2 regions of the Kitasatospora sp. NPDC041917 genome follow, and region 2 is predicted to be linked to the other one. Evidence: predicted binding sites of a transcription regulator. Region 2 holds the regulator's gene; the other holds the start of a gene.
The links. The regulator HrcA, encoded in region 2, represses chaperone genes, less so after heat shock. The targets are predictions, from matches to a motif close to TTNGCACTCNGNNNNNCNGAGTGCNAA.
Positions count from the first base shown of each region.

Region 1: a site for HrcA is predicted at 3,822-3,848, ahead of ACZ6EM_RS25120 (FmdB family zinc ribbon protein). Genes of this name have one in related genera too.

Region 1 is NZ_JBVJBI010000022.1:34,342-42,052, forward strand. It holds gene ACZ6EM_RS25095 (phosphatase PAP2 family protein) at 1-590, opposite strand, end outside; gene ACZ6EM_RS25100 (sigma-70 family RNA polymerase sigma factor) at 1,015-1,986, shown strand; gene ACZ6EM_RS25105 (hypothetical protein) at 2,164-2,385, shown strand; gene mscL (large conductance mechanosensitive channel protein MscL) at 2,421-2,840, opposite strand; gene ACZ6EM_RS25115 (hypothetical protein) at 2,871-3,155, opposite strand; gene ACZ6EM_RS25120 (FmdB family zinc ribbon protein) at 3,493-3,810, opposite strand; gene ACZ6EM_RS25125 (MFS transporter) at 3,937-5,310, opposite strand; gene ACZ6EM_RS25130 (potassium/proton antiporter) at 5,695-7,179, opposite strand; gene ACZ6EM_RS25135 (penicillin acylase family protein) at 7,419-7,711, shown strand, end outside.
Region 2 is NZ_JBVJBI010000006.1:112,939-120,649, forward strand. It holds gene ACZ6EM_RS09315 (Uma2 family endonuclease) at 1-190, shown strand, start outside; gene ACZ6EM_RS09320 (DUF3097 domain-containing protein) at 197-1,024, opposite strand; gene pspAB (PspA-associated protein PspAB) at 1,056-1,640, opposite strand; gene htpX (zinc metalloprotease HtpX) at 1,673-2,593, opposite strand; gene hrcA (heat-inducible transcriptional repressor HrcA) at 2,883-3,917, shown strand; gene dnaJ (molecular chaperone DnaJ) at 3,993-5,132, shown strand; gene ACZ6EM_RS09345 (16S rRNA (uracil(1498)-N(3))-methyltransferase) at 5,208-5,957, shown strand; gene ACZ6EM_RS09350 (S41 family peptidase) at 6,089-7,711, shown strand, end outside.

The sequences.
Region 1 (7,711 bases), on a different contig from region 2:
CTGGGCCAGTGCACCCCGAGCGCGATCCGGGTCCAGCCGATGGTCAGCACCGTGGCCGCCGCCACCAGGCAGGCGGCGGTGCGGCCGCGCCGGCGGACCCGGTACCAGAGCAGGCCGACCAGGACGGCGCAGGTGATCGCCGAGGCCATGGCGTGTCCGGAGGGGAAGGCCGGGCCGTCGGCGTGCGAGACCGGATCGGTGAAGGAGGGGCGGCTGCGGCCGAAGGCCAGCTTCAGCGCCCACTGGGCGCCCCAGCCGACCAGGGCCTGGGCGGCCACCCAGCCGGCCAGCACCCGTGCGCCGATCAACCAGAGCCACCCGGCGGCGATTCCGAGCAGCGTCCGCATCGTGACGGTGCCGCCGATGTCCGAGAGCGTCTGCACGGAGGCGGTCCACACCCGGTGTTCCCGGGCGTAGGTGTGCAGTTCGCCGATCCACTCCTGGTCGAAGCGGACCAGCGGGTGCCACTGGCCGGTCACCGGAGCGGCCAGCAGGCCGAACAGCGCGGCACAGCCCAGTGCGAGCGCGGTGTCCCGAAGGAGACTGCGGTTGCGCGCAGTGAGGCGGTTCGTGCTGTTGGTCAGGTGCATGACTGACACCTTCCCAGTGTCCCGTGCCGGGCAAGAGCCGGAGTGATAGCGATTCGGCATCGTTTGTGAGGAGGACCTGCGTGTGCCGGGGTGCGTGCGGCGGCGGAAAGCGGGGAAAGCGGGGAACGCCGGCGGCCGTTCGCGGGTTCAACGGGTGGGCGGCGGCAGCGTGTGGGTCGAGTGAAGACATCACTCCCGGAACGGCCGGCCGATGGCACGGGACGCGTCCGACCGATCACTCAGCGTTCGAGGCCGGGGTGAAAACCGGCAGGATACTGCATCGCCGGGAAGAATCTGAGTGACTTGGGAATGTTGTCCGGATTCTGTTCGTTGGATCGTTACGTGTGTGCCTCCAGGGGCCCGCACTTCTTGCCCTCACGAGGCAGGCAGGCAGACCTCGGCAATACCAGCAAAGGGAGCAAGCATGGCCACCCGTGCCGTCGTTCGCGACAGGGCCGACCGGAGTCGCGCGGCCCGCCCGACCAACCTTGAGGCCGACCGCGACCTGGTCGGCATGTACCTCGACGAGATCGCCAGGACACCCCTGCTCGATGCCGCCGAGGAGGTCGAGCTCTCGCTGCGGATCGAGGCCGGCGTGTACGCCCAGCACCTGATGGACGAGGGCGGACTCCCCGACGGCGTCACGCGCGAGGAGCTGGAGACGATAGCCGCCGACGCCGAGCGCGCCAAGGACGTCTTCATCCGGTCCAACCTCCGGCTCGTGGTCGCCGTCGCCCGTCGCTACCCGCGCAGCGGCCTGCCGCTGCTGGACCTCATCCAGGAGGGCAACGCGGGCCTGGTGCGCGCCGTCGAGAAGTTCGACTACGCCAAGGGCTTCAAGTTCTCCACGTACGCGACGTGGTGGATTCGGCAGGCGATCACCCGGTCCATCGCCGACCAGTCCCGCACCATCCGGTTGCCCGTGCACCTGGTGGAGGAGCTCGGGCGGATCCGGCGGGTGCAGCGGGAGAAGTCCAAGGAGCTGGGCCGTGAGGCGGAGCCGGCCGAGATCGCGGCCGAGCTGGACACCACCGAGGCCCGGATCAAGGACGTGCTGGACTGGGCGCGCGACCCGGTCAGCCTCAACATGTCGGTCGACGACGAGGGCGAGACCCAGTTCGGTGACCTCGTCGAGGACACCGGGGCCACGTCCCCCGAGGACGCCGTGATGGTCATGCTCCGCCGCGAGGAACTGGACGACCTGATCGGGCGGTTGGACGACCGCACCGCCTCGATCATCCGCTCCCGCTACGGGATGGAGGACGGCCGCGAGCGCACCCTCACCGAGGTGGGCAAGCAGCACGGCCTCACCCGCGAGCGGATCCGCCAGATCGAGAAGCACGCGCTGGCCGAGCTGAAGAAGATCGCCGACCACGCGGGCTTCGAAGCCGCCTGACAGGCCGCCTGACAGGCCAGCCGACAGTTCCGCCTGGCAGGTTGCCCGACGGACCGGCCGGGCCCATGGGCCGAGCCCTCATCCGGGCCCTGGCGCGGAGCGTTCCGCACCGGGGCCCGAGGCGTGCCGCGGGGCTCTTAGGCTGGAGGGGAGGGACGAGTGGACGGAGTGGACGGCGTGAGCGAGCAGGGGCAGGAAAAGGGCCAGGAGCAGGACCGGGCGCAGGAGCCCCGGGAGGCTGCGGCCGCCAAGGCCCGGCTGGTCTTCCGGGACCCGTTGGACCAGCAGTCCAGTGACGACACCGATGCGGGCTGGGGTGCCCGCCCCGGGGCGGGGGAGGGTGGTGGACGGGGGCTGGACTGGTACCTGAGCCAGCGCCCGCCACACCACGGGGGCTGAGGAACGGGGACCGGGCGCCGACCGGCACCCGTCGGTCAGCGCAGCGGCGCGACCAGCGCGTCGCGGATCTCGGTCAGCAGGGTGACCTCCTTGGCTTCGAGGTCCGCCGCCTTCTCGGCGAGGGTCTTGCGGTGGGCCGCCAGCTTGTTCATGGGCACGATCAGAACGAAGTAGACGACCGCCGCGGTGATCAGGAACTGGATTGCGGCGCTGATCACCGATCCCCACAGGATGAGGATTCCGGACGTGACCTCGCCGGTCGGGCTCGCCTCGCAGGGCCCCTTGAGGCAGGAACTGTAGGATGCGAGGTCTTTTGTCCCGAAGACGCCGACGAGTGGATTGATCACGCCCTTGACGAAGGCGTTGACGATGTTGGTGAAGGCCGCGCCGATGACCACGGCCACGGCGAGGTCGATGACATTTCCACGCAGCAGGAATTCCTTGAAGCCCTTCATGCCGCCTCGAACGACGAAGTCGCCCCCCGGTTACGGGTGATCTTCCGTAGTCCCGGATTGACAACCCGTCCGGCCCAGCGCGCCCCCCTGGGGAGGCGGCAGACCGGCCCGCGCGGGCCCCAGCGCCAGCGCCGCCGCCACCGCGAGCAGCACCAGGACGGGCACCCCGGCCCGCCGTCGCACCGCACTGCGCCAGCGGTGCCACCCGCCGCACCCGCGCCGGATCGGCGGGAAGCCCGGCAGCTCCCGCCGGGGCGGCACGGCGGGCGCGGGCAGCGGGAGGGGCAGGGGCAGGGAGAAGTTCGCGGTCGTCATCGACGCACCTCCGGAGTGTCGGCGGCCCGGCCCCTCGCGGACCGGATGCCCACACGATGAGCGTTTCCGGCGAACTCGGACAGCATTTTCCCCAGGCCTGTGGATAACCGGGCCCTGTGGACAACTTCGTTCACCCGCACGAGGTGCTCCGGCCCGTCCGGGGTGACGGAAAGCCCATGGGGCCGCAGCGGGGGAAGAAGGGGGAGGGGGAAGAGGGGAGGCCGACGGCTGGAGTCGGCGGAAACGCGGAGAGGCCCGCCGTCCCCGCGTGGAAGCGGGGCCGACGGGCCTCTCCGAGGTCTGCGGGCCGTCCCGGGCCGATGGCCCGGCGCCGAGGTCAGCTCGCGGCGGGAGCCGGGCTGGACGACGACGAGGAGCCGGAGCTCGACGACGAGGACGAAGCCGAGGAGGACGTGGACGTGGCGGACGACGTCGAGGGGGTCGACGACGACCCGGCGCCCACCGTGCTGCTGGAGGACGAGCGGCTGTCGGTCCGGTAGAAGCCGGAGCCCTTGAACACGACGCCCACGGCCGAGAAGACCTTGCGGAGTCGTCCCTGGCAGTCGGGGCACGTGGTCAGCGCCTCGTCGGTGAACTTCTGCACCGCCTCCAGGCCGTTGCCGCACTCGGTGCACTGGTACTGGTACGTGGGCACTTGTCTTCCTCCTGGCACTCTCGCCTGATGAGTGCTAACGATGGTCAATGATGCGGCATTCCGCGGGATCAGTCCAGCGACTCCGGTGTGAGATGGGCCGGGCCCGGCCGCCGGACCGCCTCCCGCTCAGCCCTTGGCCGCGCCCACCAGCCGCCCGGCACCGCCGTGCTCCGCCGGGACGTCGCCCGAACCCCGGGCCGGAGAGGTGCCCGCGACGGCCGCCCCGGGTCCCGGTGCCACCAGCAGGTGCCGCAGCGAGAGCAGCACGATCAGCCCCAGTCCGGCCCCGGCCACCGGCACCAGGAACCCGGTCGAGGGCCCGTGCCCGTCGATCAGCCGGCCCGCCGCCATCGAGCCGACGGCCAGCCCCAGTCCGATGGCGCCGGTCAGCCAGGTGAAGGCCTCCGTCTTGGCCCCGTCCGCGACCAGCGTCTCGACCAGGGTGTAGCCGCTGATCAGGGTCGGTGCGATGGCCAGCCCGCAGACCAGCCCGGCGACGGTCAGCGCGACCAGGTTGGGCATCGCCCACAGCACCGAGCAGCCCAGGACCAGCAGCGTGTAGCTGATCAGCATCCGCTGCTGCACCGGCCGCCGCCAGGCGATCACGCCGTACAGCACGCCGGCCAGCATCGAGCCGCCGGCGAAGATCCCGTACACGGTGCCGCCGGCGTCGTGCTGCCCGACCGAGTCGGCGAAGGCGTTCACCGATACCTGCATGCCACCGAACACCGCGCCGACCCCGAGGAAGGTCCCGGCCAGCAGGCGGACGCCGGGGGAGGCGAGCGCCGAGGCGCGCTTGGTGCCGGGCTGCGGCACGATCCGGGCCGGGGCGGTGCGCCGCTGGGCGGCGAAGGCCAGGCCACCGACGAGGGTCAGCGCGGCCTCGGCGACCAGGGCGGTGGCCGGGTTGGCGAGGGCGGCGATGCCGGAGGCCAGGATCGGGCCGATCACGAAGGTGAACTCGTCCGTCACGGACTCGAAGGCGAAGGCGGTGCTCACCCGGGCCGCGGAGGCGTCGGAGGCGCCGTCCGCGGTGAACGTGGCCACCCAGCGGGCCCGGACCATCGCGCCGACCTGCGGAACGCTCGCACCGGCCGGGACGGCGGCCAGGAACAGGCTCCAGGCGGGCGCGTGACCGAGCGCGAGCGCGATCAGCGCGCCGACCGCGGCCGCGTGCACCAGGACGGTCGGGACGAGCACCGCGGCCTGGCCGTAGCGGTCCGCGAGCCGCCCGGTCTGCGGCCCGACCAGGGCCTGGGCGACGGCGGCGACGGCGGTGACCGTACCGGCGGTGCCGTACGAGCCGTGGGTCCGGGTGACGAGCAGCAGGATGCCCATGCTGAGCATCGCGTACGGCAGCCGCGCGACCAGGGCGGGGGACAGGAACGTCCAGGCCCCGGGCGTGCGCAGCAGCTCGCCGTACCCGACGCGGGCGGGGGCCGGAGCTGCGGGGGTGGCCGCGTGGTCCGCGGCGGTGTCGACCGTTCGGCGCGCCGTCACGGTCGGTCCTTCCTGCTGCCTGGTAGCGCGGCAGGGCATGGTGTGGCCCCGACGGCGCCGAGAGTCGTCCTCTCGCGCGTCGACCGGGGTAGATACCGGGCCGGTCCGGCGTGGTGGCCGGGAGCCGGACCGCGGCCGCCGAGCGGTCGCGCCAACTCTGCGTCAGGCAGAAATTGGGGGTGGTCTAGCGATGGTTATACGGATGATCGAACCATCGTATCAGTTACGCGCGTAGATACCCTCGGCCGACCCCGGCCCAGGCGGCCCGCCCCAGCCGTGACGGGCCGGAGGGGCCGGGGCGGGCCGAGGAGTGCAGGGCGGGCCGGGTGAGCCGGAGCAGCCGGTTCGAGCAGTGAAGGGGCCGAGCCGAGCCGGCCCCCGCGCTCACCGCCCGTTCAGCCACCCCGCGAGCTTGCCGCCCTTGTCCACGGCCCGCAGCCGCCGCTCCGCCGCCTCGCCGACCTCGTCCGTGGTGACCACCAGCAGCTCGTCCCCGCCGCGCAGCACCGTCGCCTTGTCCGGCACGAAGGAGTTCCCCTCCCGCACGACCAGGGTGACCGCGGCCCCCTTGGGCAGCCGCAGCTCGCTGATCTCCACGCCCGACATCTTCGAGGCGGGGGAGAGCGCGACCGACAGCAGGTGCCCGTGGAGCTTCTCCAGCGGGGCGGACTCGATGCCCAGGTCCTGGCCCATGTCGCCCTCGTCGATCCGCAGCCGCTTGGCCACCCACGGCAGGGTCGGCCCCTGGAGGAGGGTGAAGACCACGACGAGGATGAAGACGATGTTGAAGACGTCCTCGGCCCGGTGCGCGCCGGACACCACCGGGATGGTGGCCAGCACGATGGGCACCGCCCCGCGCAGCCCGGCCCAGCTCAGCAGTGCCTGCTCGCGGGCCGGCACCTTGAACGGGGTGAGCGAGACCATCACCGACAGCGGCCGTGCCAGGAACACCAGCACTCCGCCGATCACCAGCGCGGGCACCACCGCGTCGCCCATGGTCTCGGGCGTGACGAGCAGCCCGAGCAGCACGAACATGCCGATCTGCCCGATCCACGCCAGTCCGTCGGCGAAGCCCCGGACGGCCGGGCCGTGCGGCAGCTTGGAGTTCCCGAGTATCACCGCGCTGATGTAGACGGCGAGGAAGCCGGAGCCGTGCAGCAGCGCGCCGCCGGCGTACGCGAGCACGGTGAGCGCCATCACGGCGATCGGGTAGAGGCCCGAGGAGGGCAGTGCGACGTGCTTGAGCCCGTAGGAGCCTATCTTTCCGACGGCGAGGCCCACCGCGGCGCCGATCGCCAGCTCGGCGGCGATCGTGCCGATCAGGACGTACCAGGTGTCCAGTTCCCCGGTGGTGGCGAAGGCGACGACCAGGATGACCACGGGCGCGTCGTTGAAGCCGGACTCGGCCTCCAGCAGGCCGGTGAGCCGGTGCGGCAGCGGGACCATCCGCAGGACGGAGAAGACGGCGGCCGCGTCGGTCGAGGAGACGATGGCGCCCAGCAGCAGTGAGGTGCGCCAGTCCAGGCCGACCAGCCAGTGCGCGCCGGCGGCGGTGGCGAAGACGCTGATGCCGACGCCGACGGTGGCGAGCACGGTCGCGGCCGGCATGACCGGCTTGATCTCCCGCCAGCTGGTCTTGAGGCCGCCTTCGGCGAGGATCACCACGAGTGCCGCGTAGCCGAGCACCTGGGTGAGCTCGGCGTTGTTGAACGTGACGCCGATCCCGTTCTGTCCCAGCGCCACGCCGATCCCGAGATAGATCAGCAGGCTGGGCAGCCCTGATCGGGTGGAGAGGCGGACGGCGCCCACCGCGAACAGCAGGATCACGGAGGACTCAAGCAGGAGCTGGTTCAGATGGGAGACGTTCACGCAGGGGCACCTCGGGCAGGCATGGGCGGGCGGGGTGTCTGGTGGTGCTGTGGGGTGACCCGTTAAGAAGTCGTCAATGCTCCTCTTGCGGATCGTTACGCAGTCTAACATTTTGCCATATCTTTAGCTTGGTCCCCCGTTCACGGTGCCCGGCCGACTCGGCCTAATGTGGTGCCCTGTCACGGCCGCAGGCCCTGGACACGCCCGCCCGCCCCGAAGTCAGGACCGCAAGGACCCAGATGCCCCGCTCGAAGAAGTTCCGGCGCGCCCGTCTGATCGTGATCGTGCTGGTCGTGCTGCTGGTGGCCGGCACCGGCTACGGCGGCTACCGCGGGGTCTCCGCGGTCCGCGCCTCCTTCCCGGAGGTCGACGGCAGCGTCAAGGTGCCGGGCCTGAGCGCGCCCGTCGACGTCAAGCGGGACGCCAACGGCATCCCGCAGCTGTACGCCGACACCGACGAGGACCTTTTCCGTGCCCAGGGCTACGTCCAGGCGCAGGACCGTTTCTGGGAGATGGACGTCCGCCGGCACAT
Region 2 (7,711 bases):
CACTGTCCCCGCGTATCTGATCGTCGACCCGATCAAGGGAGTGTGTGTGCTGCTGACCGAGTTGGGTCAGGAGCCCGGCTCCGGTCTCCCGAGGTACATGTCCGAGCGGACCAGTAAGTTCGGCGAGCCCGTCCCCATCGAGCTGCTTGAAATCAATCTGGACACCACGGACTTTCAGAAATACGTCTGACCGGCCTCACTCCGGCAGGGCCGTGAAGTCGATCAGCTCCTCCACCCGGCCCAGCAGTTCGGGCTCAAGGTCCCTGTAGCTGTTCACCTTCGACAGGATGTGCTTCCAGGCCGCCGGGGTGTCCACCGGCCAGCCGAGGCGGCGGCAGGTGCCCTCCTTCCAGTCCTCGCCCCGCGGGACGGCGGGCCAGCCGGGGATGCCCACGCTGGAGGGCTTCACGGCCTGCCAGATGTCGATGTAGGGGTGGCCGGCGACCAGCACCGAGTCGCCGGTGACCTGGGCGGCGATGCGGTGCTCCTTCGTCCCCGGCAGCAGGTGGTCGACCAGGACGCCGAGGCGGCGGCCGGGGCCGGGGGCGAAGTCGGCGACGATCGCGGGCAGGTCGTCGATGCCGCGCAGGTACTCGACGACGACGCCCTCGATCCGCAGGTCGTCGCCCCAGACCCGCTCGACCAGCTCGGCGTCGTGCCGGCCCTCGACGTAGATCCGGGACTCGCGGGCGACCCGGGCGCGGGCGTTCGGGACGGCGACGGAGCCGGAGGCGGTGCGGCCCGGCGTCCGGGCGGGAGCCGGGCCGGCCGGGCGGACCAGGGTGACGGCCCGGCCCTCCAGCAGGAAGCCGCGCGGCACCAGCGGGAACACCCGGTGCTTGCCGAACCGGTCCTCCAGGGTGACGGTGAACCCCTCGGCGGTCTTCTCGCAGCGCACCACCGCCCCGCAGAAGCCGGTCGCCGTCTCCTCGACCACCAGGTCCCGCTCGGCGGGCACCTCCGGGGCGGGCTGCTGCTTCTTCCACGGCGGGGTCAGGTCGGGTCCGTACTGGCGGCTGCGCATACGGGTGATCATAGGGACGGCGGACGGTGTGTCAGAGGCCCGGCGCGCCCCAGACCGGGAACCAGCGGCTCAGGTCCTTCTCCAGCCGCAGGTCGTTCCCCAGCATCGCGTTGACCTGTAGCTCCAGTGGGCTGTTGCGCTTCTCCCCGCCGCCGGGCATCGGGGCGAAGGGGTAGAACGTCCCGCGCTTGTAGAGGTAGACCAGGGCCAGCGACCGCCCCTGCGGATCGCGGAAGCCGACCAGCGAGCAGAGCAGCTGCGGCCCGAAGCCGTTCGCCTCCAGCTCGCTGTTGACCGCGTGCAGGTCGTTGACCAGCTCCGGCAGCTCCTCGGGCCGGTGCCGGGCGAGCAGCCAGGAGTAGCCGTAGTCGTCCTTGGAGGCCTCCACCGGGACGCCGCCGCGCTCGGTGTCGGCGTCCAGCAGGGCCCGGACCTGCTGCTCGACCTGGACGAAGGCCGCACCCTCGACGGCCGCGAAGCAGACCGAGCCGAGCCCGGTGGGGGTGAACCCGGCCCCGGCCTCCAGGGTGAGCGCGGCGGACGGCACGCCGAACAGCTGGTCGAGGTCGGGCTTGACGGGCTTGGTGCGGCCGAACAGGGTGTCCAGGATTCCCACGGCGGTCCTTTCGCGTCAGGGGCTCGGCGGGTTCAGCGGCCGAGCTGCTCGGAGATCCTCGCCAACTGCTCCAGCCGCTTCTCCAGGCTGGGGTGGGTGGAGAACAGCTGCGAGGCGGCCTCCCGGGCGCTCAGCGCGGGGGCGAAGTAGAAGGCGTTGTACGGCTGCGCCTGGCGCAGGTCCTTGCTGGGGATGGCCGCGATCTGCCCGGTCACCTTGGTGAGCGCCGAGGCCAGGGCGCTGGGCCGGCCGGTGAGCTGGGCGGCGGCCCGGTCGGCGGCCAGTTCGCGGTAGCGGGAGAGCAGCCGGGTGAGCAGGAAGCTGATCGCGTAGACGACGATCGACACCAGCGGGATGATCAGCGCCAGGATGGCGGCGTTCTGGTCGTTGTTGTTGCGCCCGCCGCCCATGAAACCGCCGTACACGGCGATCCGGGTCATCGCCCCGGCGAGGACGCCGAGGAACCCGGCGATCGTCATCACCGCGACGTCCCGGTGGGCGACGTGCGACAGCTCGTGCGCGAGGACTCCCTCCAGTTCCTCCGGTTCCAGCCGGCGCAGCAGCCCGGTGGTCACGCAGATCACCGCGTTCTGCGGGTTGCGGCCGGTGGCGAAGGCGTTCGGCATGTCGTTGTCGGCGACCGCCACCCGCGGTTTGGGCATGTCGGCCAGGGCGCAGAGCCGGTCGACGGTGCCGTGGAGTTGGGGGAACTGTTCCGGGGACACCTGGTGGGCGCCCATCGCCCGTTCGGTGATCTTGTCGCTGAACCAGAACTGGGCCACGAACAGCCCGCCGGAGATCAGGACGATCAGTGGCCAGGCGCCGCGCAGCAGCGCGATCAGCAGGCCGGTGAAACCGACGTACAGCAACCCGATCACGAACATCGTCGCGACCATGCGGCCGGTCAGGCCGCGGTCGGGCGCGAAACGGGTGTGCTGGCCCGAGCTCGACATCGCTTGCTCCTCCGTTCGCCGTCGCTTTCGATGCTGCCACCCGGACGGCCTCCCGGCACCACCCCGGTGCCGGGAGGATCGAACCGCCGGGGCCCCGCGGGCCGTGTCCGGAACTGCGGGGAGGATCACGCCCCTCGGGCCGTTCCTGCCGCGGGACCCGGGCCTTACACTGGCAGGTACGGTTCTGGCACTCGTAGGTTCAGAGTGCCAAGACCGGGGGCCTCCCGGAGCGGCCCGCAGCAGCGAGGGACACAGTCGGACAACGTGCGAAGACGGAGGTGCGTGCCCCATGGCCGGTGAGGTCCGCCAGCTGGACGAACGCAAGCTCGCCGTACTCCGCGCGATCGTGCAGGACTACGTGGGCACCGAGGAGCCGGTCGGCTCCAAGGCCCTGGTGGAACGGCACAACCTCGGGGTCTCGCCGGCGACCGTCCGCAACGACATGGCGGCGCTGGAGGAGGAGGGCTACATCCACCAGCCGCACACCAGCGCCGGCCGTATCCCGACCGACAAGGGGTACCGCCTCTTCGTCGACAAGCTCGCCGAGATCAAGCCGATGAGCGCCCCCGAGCGCCGGGCCATCCGGCACTTCCTGGACGGCGCGGTCGACCTGGACGACGTGGTCGCCCGCACCGTGCGGCTGCTCGCCCAGCTGACCCGGCAGGTCGCGGTGGTGCAGTACCCCTCGCTGACGCGCTCCACCGTCCGGCACATCGAGCTGGTGGCGCTGGCCCCGGCCAAGGTGATGCTGGTACTGATCACCAACACCGGCCGGGTCGAGCAGCGGATGGTCGACTGCCCGGGCTCGGTCGGCGAGACGGTGCTGGCGGACCTGCGGGCCCGGATCAACGCGAGAGCCGCCGGCCGACGCCTCCCGGAGGTCCCGGGGCTGCTGGAGGAGCTGCCGGCGCTGTTCGAACAGGCCGACCGGCCGACGGTCAGCACGGTCCTGGCGACCCTGTTCGAGACGCTCGCCGAGCAGAACGAGGAGCGGATCATGCTGGCCGGCACGGCCAACCTGACCCGCTTCGGGCACGACTTCCCGCTCACCATCCAGCCGGTGCTGGAGGCCCTGGAGGAGCAGGTCATCCTGCTCCGCCTCCTGGGTGAGACCGCGGACGCCGCGATGACGGTCCGGATCGGGCGGGAGAACGCCTATGAAGGGCTGAATTCCACCTCGATCGTTTCGGTCGGCTACGGTTCGGGCGACGAGAGCGTGGCGAAACTGGGTGTGATCGGTCCGACCCGGATGGACTACCCCGGCACAATGGGGGCGGTGCGAGCGGTGGCGCGGTACGTGGGCCAGATCCTGGCCGAGTCCTAGCAAGGGCCACCGTTAGAATTTCAACGGTGGCGTCCAGTCGCAGCACTACTACAGGCGGAACAAGCGGAGCATTTGGTGGCCACGGACTACTACGCGGTACTCGGCGTCCGACGGGATGCGGGGCAGGACGAGATCAAGAAGGCGTTCCGGCGCCTGGCACGCGAACTGCACCCGGACGTCAACCCGGACCCGAAGACGCAGGAGCGGTTCAAGGAGATCAACGCCGCCTACGAGGTGCTCTCCGACCCGCAGAAGCGTCAGGTCTACGACCTCGGCGGGGACCCGCTGTCCCCGGGCGGCGGCGGTGCCGGCGGCTTCGGCGCCGGCGCGGCGGGCTTCGGCTTCTCCGACATCATGGACGCCTTCTTCGGCGCCGCGGCCGGCCAGCGCGGCCCGCGCTCGCGCACCCGCCGCGGCCAGGACGCCATGATCCGGCTGGAGATCACCCTGGAGGAGGCCGCGTTCGGCACCACCAAGGAACTCCAGGTCGACACCGCCGTCACCTGCACCACCTGCAGCGGCGAGGGCGCGGCCCCCGGCACCTCGGCGCAGACCTGTGACATGTGCCGCGGCAAGGGCGAGGTCTCCCAGGTCACCCGGTCCTTCCTGGGCCAGGTCATGACCTCCCGCCCCTGCCCGCAGTGCCAGGGCTTCGGCACCGTCGTGCCGACCCCGTGCCCGGAGTGCGCCGGCGACGGCCGCGTGCGCGCCCGCCGCACCCTGACCGTCAAGATCCCGGCCGGGGTCGACAACGGCACCCGGATCCAGCTGGCCGGCGAGGGCGAGGTCGGCCCCGGCGGCGGCCCGGCCGGCGACCTGTACGTCGAGATCGCCGAGACCACCCACGCCATCTTCCAGCGGCGCGGGGACGACCTGCACTGCACCGTCACCATCCCGATGACGGCGGCCTCGCTCGGCACCCGGGTGCCGCTGCAGACCCTGGACGGCCTGGAGGAGGTCGACATCCGGCCCGGCACCCAGTCCGGCCAGTCGATCCCGCTGCACGGCCGGGGCATCACCCACCTGCGCGGCGGCGGCCGGGGCGACCTGATAGTGCACGTCGAGGTGAAGACGCCCACCAAGCTCGACGCCGAGCAGGAGGAGCTGCTGCGCCGCCTCGCGGTGCTGCGCGGCGAGGAGCAGCCGTCCGGCCAGTTCGCGCCGGGCCAGCAGGGCCTGTTCTCCCGCCTGAAGGACGCCTTCAACGGCCGGTAGTCGTCCGCGGAGGGGTGCCGGGGGATCCCGGCACCCCTTCCGTGTTCCCGTCCCACTCCTGGAGGTTCCCCCGTCATGACCGCGCCCGTCTTCGTCGTCGAGACCGAGCGGATCGCCGCCGCCGTGCCCGGGGCCGTGGTGCGTCTGGACGGCCCGGAGGGGCGGCACGCGGCCGCGGTGAAGCGGCTGGAGCGGGGCGAGGCGGTCACCCTGGCCGACGGGCTGGGACTCGGGGTGGACGGCACGGTCGCCGAGGTGCTCGGCAAGGACGCGATCGACGTGACGGTCGCCGCCGTGCGCCGGGAGCCGGAGCCCGCGCCGCGGATCGTGGTCGTCCAGGCGCTGCCCAAGGGCGACCGCGGCGAGCTGGCCGTGGAGACGATGACCGAGGTCGGCGTGGACGTGGTGGTCCCGTGGTCCGCCTCGCGCTGCATCACCCAGTGGAAGGGCGAGCGCGGCGCCAAGGCGCTCGCCAAGTGGCGGGCCACCGCCCGGGAGGCGGGCAAGCAGTCCCGCCGGCTGCGCTTCCCCGAGGTCCGCGAGCCGATGACCACCCGGCAGCTGGCGCCGGTGCTGGCGCAGGCCGCGTTCGCCGCCGTGCTGCACGAGGAGGGCGCCGAGCCGCTGGCGCACGCCGGGCTGCCGGAGGGCGGGGACATCGTGCTGGTGGTCGGCCCCGAGGGCGGGGTCTCCCCGGAGGAGCTGGCCGCCTTCGCCGAGGCGGGCGCCAAGCCGTACCGGCTGGGCTCCTCGGTGCTGCGCACCTCGACCGCCGGGGTGGCCGCCGGCGCGCTGCTGCTCGGGCGCACCGGCCGCTGGTCGTGACGGCGGCCGTGCAGGCGGTCGGGGCGGCCTGCGGGGTGGTTCCCGGGAGGGCGTAACAGCCCTCCGCGGGCGGCGCCGGAAGTCTGGGAAAAACGGCGCGGATCGTACGCGCACCTGCTTAGGCTGGCCGGGTGACGGACTCTCTGAGCACCTCCTCGAACAGCTCGGCGGGCGCCTACCTGCGCCATCCCCACCTGCACGGCGACCTGGTCGCCTTCGTCGCCGAGGACGACCTCTGGCTCGCCCCGCTGGACGGCGGCCGGGCCTGGCGGCTGACGGCGGACCACCTGCCGGTCCACCACCCGAGGTTCTCCCCGGACGGGCGGCACCTCGCCTTCACCTCCACCCGGGACGGCGCGCCCGAGGTGCACGTGGTGCCGGTGGACGGCGGCCCGGCGCGCCGGCTCACCCACTGGGGCAGCCACCAGACCCGGGTGCTCGGCTGGACCGCCGACGGCCGCCCGATCGCCGCCACCGCCGCGGGCGAGGCCAGTTTCCGCCGCACCTGGGCGCACGCCGTGCCGCTGGACGGCGGCGAGCCGCAGCGGCTGCCGTACGGGCCGGTCGGCGGGCTCGCCTTCGAGCCGGGCGGGGACCGGGTGCTGCTGAGCAGCGTCAACGGTCGCGACCCGGCCTGGTGGAAGCGGTACCGGGGCGGGCGGGCCGGCAAGCTGTGGCTGGGCCGGGACGAGTTCGTCCGCGTCCACGCGGAGCTGGACGGGCAGCTGGACTCCCCGCTGTGGGTGGCCGGGCCGGGCGGGCGGGGCGGCCGGATCGCCTTCCTGTCCGACCACGAGGGCGTCGGCGAGCTGTGGTCCAGCGGCCCGGACGGCACCGACCTGCGCCGCCACACCGCCGACCCGGACGGCTTCTACGCCCGCGGCGCCACCACCGACGGCACCCGGGTGGTCCTCCACCGGGCCGGCGACCTCTGGCTGCTGGACGACCTGGACGGCGCCGAGCCGCGCCGGCTGGAGGTCCGCCTCGCCGGTCCGCGGGCCGGGCGCCGCCCCCGCCCGGTGCCCGCCGCGCACTGGCTGGACTCCGTCGCCCCCGACCGCACCGGCCGGGGCAGCGCCGTGGTGGTGCGCGGCAGCGTGCACTGGCTGACCCACCGCGAGGGCCCGGCGCGGGTGCTGGACGAGACCCCGGGCGTGCGCGGGCGGCTGGTCCGGGTGGTGCCGGGCGAGGACGGCACCCAGGGCGTGCTGTGGGTGTCCGACGCCGAGGGCGAGGACGCCCTGGAGTTCGCCCCCGACCTGCACGGCGCCGAGCGCCGCCGGCTGGCCGCCGGGCAGCTCGGCCGGGTCAACTCGCTGGTGGTCTCGCCGGACGGCAAGCAGGCCGCGCTCGGCGTGCACGACGGCCGGGTGCTGCTGGTCTCGCTGGCCGACGGCGCCGTGCACGAGCTGGACCGCAGCGCCGACGGAGAGGCCGGCGGGCCGGCCTTCAGCCCGGATTCGGCCTGGCTGGCCTGGTCGCGCCCGGTGCGCGGGATGGGCCCCCACTCGCTGCGCCAGATCGTGCTGGCCAACCTGGCCACCCGGACGGTCGGCGAGGTCACCCAGCCGCGCTTCGTGGACACCTCGCCCTCCTTCACCGCGGACGGGCGCTACCTGGCCTTCCTGTCGGTGCGCAACTTCGACCCGGTCTACGACGCGCACGTCTTCGACCTGTCCTTCCCGAACGGCTGCCGCCCCTACCTGGTCACGCTGGCCGCCGACACGCCCTCCCCGTTCGGGCCGCAGCGGGCC